Regions from separate parts of the Cytobacillus pseudoceanisediminis genome, predicted to be linked through region 3. Evidence: riboswitches for the same ligand, from Rfam matches in the RefSeq annotation. Region 3 holds a riboswitch; each other region holds the start of a gene.
What was found. A riboswitch is a leader RNA that binds a small molecule or an ion and turns the genes downstream of it on or off. The one in region 3 is predicted to bind thiamine pyrophosphate.
Positions count from the first base shown of each region.

Region 1: it holds a riboswitch for thiamine pyrophosphate, as region 3 does, so the genes downstream of both, M5V91_RS19715 (thiamine phosphate synthase) here and M5V91_RS08065 (3-oxoacyl-ACP reductase) in region 3, are expected to answer to the same signal.
Region 2: it holds a riboswitch for thiamine pyrophosphate, as region 3 does, so the genes downstream of both, M5V91_RS13550 (ABC transporter substrate-binding protein) here and M5V91_RS08065 (3-oxoacyl-ACP reductase) in region 3, are expected to answer to the same signal.

Region 1 covers NZ_CP097349.1:3,651,286-3,654,411, forward strand. The annotation lists gene thiO (glycine oxidase ThiO) at 1-496, opposite strand, end outside; gene M5V91_RS19715 (thiamine phosphate synthase) at 493-1,104, opposite strand; TPP riboswitch at 1,192-1,297, opposite strand; partial or broken gene thiC (phosphomethylpyrimidine synthase ThiC) at 1,327-3,110, opposite strand.
Region 2 covers NZ_CP097349.1:2,536,307-2,539,432, reverse strand. The annotation lists gene M5V91_RS13555 (thiamine-binding protein) at 1-142, opposite strand, end outside; partial or broken gene M5V91_RS13550 (ABC transporter substrate-binding protein) at 156-1,157, opposite strand; TPP riboswitch at 1,266-1,374, opposite strand; gene M5V91_RS13545 (YkvA family protein) at 1,448-1,861, opposite strand; gene M5V91_RS13540 (NAD-dependent deacylase) at 2,008-2,721, shown strand; gene M5V91_RS13535 (twin-arginine translocase TatA/TatE family subunit) at 2,838-3,011, shown strand.
Region 3 covers NZ_CP097349.1:1,515,522-1,518,647, forward strand. The annotation lists gene M5V91_RS08055 (Cof-type HAD-IIB family hydrolase) at 373-1,122, shown strand; gene M5V91_RS08060 (OsmC family protein) at 1,156-1,617, opposite strand; TPP riboswitch at 1,734-1,844, shown strand; gene M5V91_RS08065 (3-oxoacyl-ACP reductase) at 1,948-2,709, shown strand; gene thiM (hydroxyethylthiazole kinase) at 2,723-3,126, shown strand, end outside.

The DNA of each region.
Region 1 (3,126 bases), 2.1 Mb from region 3:
AAGCTTTTGCAAAGGCAAGGGACAATTCATATGCCTGAACCTGTCCGTCATTCGGTATATACATGGCCCCCCTCAATTTATTTGATACGAATGGTTCACGTTTGATCAGGTCATCAATCGAAAACCATTCGGCCTGCTCACCCGCTTTTTGCTGGCTTTCTATCAATCTTTTTAATGTCTGCCCCTCCTCTTTATTAGCCGCCACTTTATATACACCCTTATTTTGATAGCCAATATGCACTTGTGATAAATCTTCCAGTTCAGGAATCAGGATCCGGTACATGGAGCGGCTTTTGCATGCCAGCTGAAATAGCGGGCCGTCTTCAGCCAGTTCCGTTTGGGCTCCTAAAATTCCAGCTGCCGCTCCGGAAGCCTTGCCGGCTATTTTACCCTTATCCAAAACGGCCACTTTATACCCTCTTTTAGCCAATTGAAAAGCAATGGAGCTTCCGTTAATGCCACCGCCAACTATAACGGCGTCATAAATTTTCCTCATTTTTTCCCCTCCTCATTTAACTTTTTTGAAAAGAGCTTCGCTGCCTCTGCAGGGTCCTTTGCCTGCAAAATCCCTGACATTACAGCAATGCCATCTGCCCCCGCCTCCAAGACCTCAGGGACTCTCTCTGGTTTAATGCCTCCAATTGCCATTACCGGAATTTCTACTGCCTTTTTAAGAGCCTCCAGTGACCCAGTGCCCCTTGGCGGGATTCCCTTCTTGGAGTCGGTTTCAAATATGTGCCCAAACAGGATATAATCAGCCCCCTGTTTTGCAGCCTCTTCTGCTTCTTCAGAAGAATGTACGGAACATCCGATGGGCATATCTAGAAAATGCGTTTTGACAACACGGACTGGAAGGCTGTGAAAAGCAAGATGGGCACCTGTTTTACATGCCCATGCAACATCCACCCGATCATTTATAACAATTTTATGAATGGGGATTCCCTCATTACAAAGCAGCTTAACTCCTTCATATAGCTCCCTTGAGGTTCGATGCTTTTCCCTCAAGTGGAACCTGTCTGCAAAGGGTTCCACTTCACCTGCTATCTCAGCAAAAGCCTCTAGAGATAGCTTTCCATCTGATATAACATGCAGCTGTTTCCTCATAGCGATAACTCCCCTGTTTTTTTATGCTTTTAGCAAATTAAAAACCACCTTCTAAATAGAAAGTGGCTGTACGGGGCTTATGAATATAGCCCCGATACTCCACTTCCCTACGCTGGTATGCCAGATCAGGTTCCAAGGGTTTTAAAGCTTTTGCTTTAATCTCAGCCTGCAAACGGCACCCCCAGCAGATATAATTACTATTAAATTTCTAAAATACTATTTTTACTGATAAATACTTCCCCCGGTTTTTTTAAATTCCTCAGCTTTTTCTTCCAAGCCCTTCTGTATCGCTTCGTCCGTGTCAAGCTTATTCTCTTTTGCATAATTCCGGATATCCTGCGAAATTCTCATGCTGCAGAATTTTGGCCCGCACATGGAACAGAAGTGAGCTGTTTTAGCCCCTTCAGCCGGCAATGTCTCATCATGGTATTCCAATGCGCGTTCAGGATCAAGCGACAGATTGAATTGATCCCTCCAGCGGAATTCAAACCGGGCTTTTGACAGGGCATCATCTCTTTTTTGTGCTCCCGGGTGGCCCTTTGCCAGATCTGCAGCATGCGCTGCAATTTTATAAGTAATGACACCCTCGCGTACATCATCTCTATTTGGCAAACCCAAATGTTCTTTAGGAGTAACATAGCAAAGCATTGCCGTACCATACCAGCCTATCATGGCAGCCCCGATTGCAGAGGTAATGTGGTCATATCCTGGAGCTATATCTGTTGTTAGGGGCCCAAGTGTATAAAATGGCGCTTCCTTGCAGATCTCCAATTGTTTATCCATATTCTCTTTAATTAAATGCATTGGAACATGGCCAGGTCCCTCCACCATTACCTGTACATCGTGTTCCCATGCAATTTTCGTCAACTCCCCAAGTGTCTCGAGCTCTGCAAATTGAGCCTCGTCATTGGCATCTGCAATCGATCCCGGGCGCAGCCCATCCCCGAGTGAGAAGGCCACATCATAGGCTTTCATGATCTCGCAGATTTCTTCAAAATGTGTATATAAAAAGTTTTCTTTATGATGATGCAAACACCATTGGGCCATAATGGATCCGCCCCTCGATACAATTCCGGTTAAGCGTTTTGCCGACAGCGGAACATACCTCAAAAGGACACCTGCATGAATGGTAAAGTAGTCAACCCCCTGCTCAGCTTGTTCGATTAAGGTATCTCTGTAAACTTCCCACGTAAGATCCTCGGCAATGCCATTAACTTTTTCAAGTGCCTGATAAATTGGCACGGTGCCGACCGGAACGGCAGAGTTCCTGATAATCCATTCACGTGTGGTATGAATATTTTTGCCTGTAGATAGATCCATGATCGTGTCTGCTCCCCATCGAGTAGCCCAGGTCATTTTTTCTACCTCTTCCTCAATAGAGGATGAAACAGCAGAATTTCCAATGTTCGCATTAATTTTTACGTGGAAATTCCTTCCGATGATCATCGGCTCTGTCTCAGGATGATTGATATTGGAAGGAATGATTGCCCGCCCTCTTGCTACTTCAGACCGCACAAATTCCGGATCCATATTTTCCCGAATGGCTATATACTCCATCTCAGGAGTAATGATCCCCTTTTTTGCATAGTGAAGCTGGGTAACATTCTTTCCTTTTTTTGCTCTCAATGGCTTGCGGGATAAGCCAGGAAAAACTTTATGATTAGCACGCGGATCATGTTCATCGCGGTACCCATTATCCTCGGGCTTTATTTTCCGCCCATCATACTCTTCAACATCCCCGCGTTCATGAATCCACCGGCTTCTCAGAGCAGGAAGCCCTTTTTTAGATCTGCCGTATATTGAGGATCCGTATAAGGTCCGCTCGTATCATATACTCGAACCGGCTCATTGATTTCCTCTCCAAAAGTTCCGGAAGTAGGACTTAACTCTATCTCACGCATTGGAACCTTTATATCAGGCCTGGATCCCTCCACATAGACTTTTTTGCTGCCAGTAAAGCACGACATAATGGAAATGCTCTTTTGATTTAATGAACTTGCCGTCATTGATCATCTCTCCCTT
Region 2 (3,126 bases), 1.0 Mb from region 3:
CCATCGTTGTTTCGAGGGGATGCACTTCGTACTTAACACCGGATTGCTGAATGACACTAATTGCTTCATCAACGTAAGGTATAACATTTTCCCCATCTTTTGTTTTCGGTATGATCTGAATGCTTACAAGTGCGTTTGCCATATTTGAACTCTCCTTATTCCGGCAGGAAGTCATTAGTAAATGCTTTGCCTGCATCTAATTCTTTATCTAAAAGACCATTTTCATGCATCCAGTCTGCATAGTTTTCCCAGACTTCAAGCTTTTGTTCACCCCATCTTGAAGCATCATCCTGATAGCGGGGGATAGCCATTCCTGGCTTTTTTTGACCAATTCGCTGTCCAGATCCGGAGCATTCTTTAACAAAATATCTGCTGCTTCGCCAGGTTGATCGATTGCAAATTCATATCCCCTTGCTGCTGCTTTTACAAATGCTTTGACAGTATCCGGATCATCTGCAATCATTTTTTCGCTGGTTGCGAGAACGGGCGTGTAGTAATCCAGTTTTTCTGAGTAGTCGGTAAGGTAGACCATATTAATCTTTTCCCCCGAAGTTCTGCTTCTACACCTGTCCATCCATAATAAATCCATGCGAAGTCTATATCTCTTTTAACAGCTGTAAAAAAGTCAGCATCCCCCATATTAACAATTGAGACCTTATCAATATTAGCGTTTTCCTTCTTCATTAGGGAGTCTATTACCGATTTTTCTACAGGTGCCCCCAGCCGCCATAAGTTTTTCCTTCAAAGTCTTTCGGCGATTTAATGTTTTTTTCGGCAGGGGATGCAAAACCGGAAGTATTATGCTGAATAACAGCTGCTATCGATACAAGGGGAACGCCCTGTACACGTGCTTCCGTGATGCTTTCCTGATAGCTGACACCAAAATCAGCCTTGCCTGATGCAGTCAATTGATCTGCACCTGCTTCACCTGGCATTATAATTTCTACATCGAGCCCTTCTTCTTTAAAATATCCTTTGTCCTTTGCGGCATATAAGCCGGTATGATTGGTATTAGGTGTCCAATCCAGTACAACAGTAACTTTTTTCAAATCTTGTTTGCTGTCTGAATCTTCGCTTCCAGTCTGATTATCCGGTCCATTGCCGGCACAGCCTGAAAGAAGCAGCAGCGAACAGATAGCTGCAATCCACTTTTTCATAAGTACTCCTCCTAAAAAACGTTATGTAATAAGGAAAGTTAATGATAGTCTGCCCTGAAAAATAAAAACGCCCCGGTATAAACCAGGGCGCATATAAAAAACATTTAGTATGTTTAAGAATATGTTCCCTACGCTGGTATGAGCCAGATCAGGTTCAAAGGGTCAGCATCTTAATGATGAAGTCTCAACCGGCATACCGGTTCCCCTACATTTCTTGCTATTTAATTTTGACAGCATAAATACTTTCCATCATTATTATAGCAAATAATATTAAAATGCACAGAAAATAATTATTTCATTCCAATCGTCCTGCTCTCTTTCCAAATTCTGAATTTTTCAAGTTCACCTGTAATTTGGCTAACGGCAAAACCAAGGACTGCTACATCATCTAAGATTCCCATTCCTATTAAAAAGTCAGGAACAAGGTCTATTGGGGAAACAAAGTATAGTATGGAAGCAATAATAAAGATAATCGATTTTTTTGAAATATGCCGGTAATCGCCTTTAGACCATGACTTTACTAAATCGATCAGAAGCTGAAACTTTTCCCATATATCACTTAATGAAGATTGGTTTTTATCTGCTTTAAGTGTAGCCTTTCTTAAAAGTCCTTTTGTTTTTTCAGGATCGTCCGCATAACGTTTAGCCCTGGATGAAAATTTTTTATAGCCGTCCTTATAAACTTTGGTTTCTATTTCAGGCATAGCTATCACTCCTATATTGATAATTCGCATAAACAGTTATAATCTAGTATTTACCGCATACCTGACATGACATAAACATTTCATTGGGAGAAATAAATGGAAATCAAATTTAACCTGTGACAAAACCTTATTGGGAGCTGATATCTATGCTTGAGAAATGGCTGAAAGAATCAAATTATACAGTAATATTGACTGGAGCAGGAATGTCGACAGAAAGCGGACTGCCTGATTTCAGGTCTGCCAATAATGGATTATGGAATGGGAAAGATCCTGGGAAAATAGCCAGTACAAAAGCATTGAATGAAAATGTGAACGAATTTATAGAATTTTATCGGCACAGGGTAATCGGGCTTAAGGAGTGTAATCCCCATCAAGGGCACTATATTCTTGCAGATTGGGAAAAGAGAGGTATTATTAAGAGCATTATTACCCAGAACGTGGATGGATTTCATGGACTCGCGGGAAGTGAAAAAATATCAGAGCTCCATGGGAATCTGCAGACACTCCATTGCCGGAAATGTAAAAAAGAGTTCCCGAGCGAGGGGTATTTGCATGGTCAATTCCAATGCCGTTGCGGGGGTGTGCTCCGTCCTTCAGTGGTTCTGTTTGGGGAAATGCTCCCTGAGGAGGCCTTAGATTTCGCAGCAGATGAAACAGAAAAAGCAGAACTTTTTATTGTTCTGGGATCATCCTTGACTGTAACACCTGCAAATCAGTTTCCGCTGATAGCCAAACAAAAAGGAGCAAAACTTGTGATTATTAATATGGAACCTACGGATTTCGATATTTATGCTGATAAAGTGATTCATGACCGCAAAATTGGTGAAGTGCTGGATGAACTTGATAGAGCCTTCAAATAGTCAAAAAACATGAAATCATAGCACTCATGCTATGATTTTTTTATCAATCAACTATAATGGACAATGAACATGATTACTACTGCCTCAAGCGATATGATATATAAGGAGTGTTCAGCATGTTATCAAACATCGGTATTCCAGGTTTAATTCTAATCCTGGTTTTGGCTCTGATTATTTTTGGACCCAAGAAACTTCCTGAAATAGGAAGAGCGTTCGGGGAGACATTAAAAGAATTTAAGAAATCTACCCGTGAACTCACAAAAGATGATGACAATGATAAAAGGAAATAACCTATTCAAGTGGTTTAGAACCGGCTTTGCAGACAATAGTCTCGAAGCCGGTTTTTTATTTTCTGGCTTTCGAAGCGAGTGAATGGGTATAGAAAAGAGAGAAATGAAAAAATGG
Region 3 (3,126 bases):
GCCTCCTTGCTAAAATGCCAGCTGCCTATTCCGGCTGCCTTTTGTTTGACTGACAGTTAGACGACAGATGCAAGAAAATCGCTTCAACTTTTTGGCATTTATTAAGCTTATTCAAAAAAAGCGGAGACCATTTAGGAGGCTCCTATATAAATAAATCTACATCAATGCATAGGTTAAGAACAGTAGGAGCAAAAATAATATGGGAGGCATTCATCAACACCTCATTTATTGAGTAATTCCAGCCTTTACATTTAGATTGGGAATAATAATCCCTATATTGAAAAAATGATTCTGCCCAAGTGCTTTGTTTTTGATGGGAGGATTGTTTATTTATATAATGGCTATATTGTGCAAGAAAGAAGGGAGATTATTATGTCACAATCAAATATTGCTCCACAGATCAAATTAATCGCTCTTGATATGGATGGAACCTTGTTGAATTCCAGAGGGGAAATTCCTGATGAAAACCGTAAGGCCATACGAGAGGCAAAGGAAAAAGGAATTGAAGTTATTTTGAGCACTGGAAGATCCAGGCTTACGGCAGGCGACCATTCCGATTCTTTGGAATTGAACTCCTACTTGATCACAGTCAACGGCAGTGAAATATTTGGCCCTGATGGTGAATCAATCTCAAGGACTCCAGTTGATTCAAAAATAATGGAGTGGATGTGGAACCTATCCCAGTCACATAAGACTAATTTCTGGGCAACAAGCTGCGAACGGGTTTGGACGAATGAAATGCCTGAAAATATTCATGACCATGAATGGCTTAAATTTGGATTTGATATATCAGATGATGAAATCAGGGAACTCATTCATAAAGAGCTTCAAACAAAAGGGGATCTGGAGATTACAAATTCCAGTTTAACTAATATTGAGGTAAATGCTCTTGGAATCAATAAAGCTAAAGGTATCCAGAAGGTAACAGAGCTTCTTGGCATTTCGATGGAAAATGTAATGGCGATGGGTGACAGCTTAAATGATATTGCCATGATCGAGGAATCAGGCTGGGGTGTAGCAATGGGAAATGCGCAGGATATTGTGAAAGAAACAGCGAATGCTATTACGGGAACTAATGATGAAGCTGGTGTTGCACAGGCAATCCGAAAGTGGGCTCTTTAAAGAATAAAAACCGGCAATCATGCCGGTTTTTGGTTATTTCGAAGGATTTTTGGCAGTTAGAATCGTTTCTTCTAATTCTACCTCTACATTACCTTTAATCGCCCTGGAAATCATACAGGATGCTTCAGCTTTTTGCGCCAGCTTGCGCGCAAGTGAATGATCCTTTTCAGTCGCATCCGCCTGTAACAAAATAACAGGGCGATGAATAATTTTCTTGTATGTAATCACACCTTTAGTTACATCTACAATACCGGTTGATTCCATCGTAAGGTTTTCTTTCTCGAGTTTACTTCGTTCCATCATAGCTGCCAGGGTAATAATATAACAAGTTGCCGCTGCCCCCAGCAGCATTTCATCCGGATTTGTTCCGATTCCGGGTCCTTCCATTTCTGGCGGAATGGAAACCTTTGTTTTAAGCCCGCCTGTTTCAATTTCTCCAACATCATTCCGAAGTCCTGGCCAATATGCTTTTAATTGGAATTGGTGTTCAGCCATTCTTTAATTCCTCCAAGTTATGTATTTCTATTTACACCTTAAAGAGGAACAGGCAGAATTGCAAGACTTTACAGATTTAACGTTTCAGGCTAAGATGAAAACAGCCAACTTAATAGTTTTACTGCTAGGGGTGCCCGATGCGCGGGCTGAGAAAGAAACCGGACTGTTTTTTACCCTTCGGACCTGATCTGGATCATACCAGCGTAGGAAAGTAGTAATTGCGGGGAACGACTAATTCTCTTAGATTATTCAGCCAGGTCCAATTGCGGATCTGGTTTTTATTTTGTTCTCTAAAACAGATGAATTGGCTATCAATAAGGAGGATTTTCTATGAATCTTAACGATCAGATTGTCATTATTACAGGCAGCAGCAGAGGGCTGGGCAAAGAAACCGCAAAAGCATTCGCGAGAGAAGGAGCGAAAGTTGTCATTAACTATTTCCATAGCGAGGAAAAAGCCCATGCTCTGCAGAAGGAAATTGGCGAAAAAGCCATTGCCATTCGTGCTGATATTCGGGACAGTGTTCAAGTGAACTCCATGTTTCAAGAGACGAAGGAACACTTTGGAGCTCCCATTACAACTATAGTCAATAATGCACTGGTAAACTTTCAATTTGACCCTATTTCGAAAAAAGATGCAGAAACAATTAAATGGGACGATTACAAAAGCCAGCTGGAAGGTGCAATTCTGGGAGCATTGAACACAGTTCAGGCAGGTCTTGAAGATATGAAAAAACTGGAGTTTGGCAGGGTAATCTCGGTCGGCACCAATCTATTCCAGCATCCAGTTGTACCCTATCATGACTATACGACCAGCAAAGCTGCTTTATTAGGCTTCACCAGAAATATGGCGAATGAGCTGGGCCAATATGGAATTACGGCAAATATGGTATCGGGAGGTTTGTTAAAAACGACAGATGCCAGTGCTTCGACCTCTAAGGAAGTCTTTAAAATTATCGAAAACTCGACTGCATTAAGAAAAGTCACAGATCCTCAAGAAGTGGCTGATGCGATAGTCTTCTTCGCTTCTCCATGGGCAAGGGCAGTTACTGGACAAAATCTGGTTGTAGATGGCGGATTAGTTATGAATTAAAGGAGGATATTAGATGAACATTCAGGAGTTTAGCAGTCTATTGGAAAAAGTAAGAGTGTCAAACCCTCTTGTACATAACATTACAAATGTGGTGGTAACAAACTTTACTGCAAATGGCCTGCTGGCAATTGGGGCATCACCAGTAATGGCATATGCACATGAAGAGGCAGCTGAAATGGCTAAAATAGCTGGTGCATTGGTTCTCAATATGGGAACACTGACAGAAAAAGAAGTAAAAAGTATGCTCATAGCGGGTAAATCAGCAAATCAGCATGGGGTTCCAGTCATTTTCGACCCGGTTGGTGTCGGCGCCACGGCTTATCGCACAGATACAGCTAAAAGAATATTAGAAGAGTTAGATATTACCATCATAAGAGGGAATGCTGCAGAAATTGCCAACGCGGCAGGACAGAAATG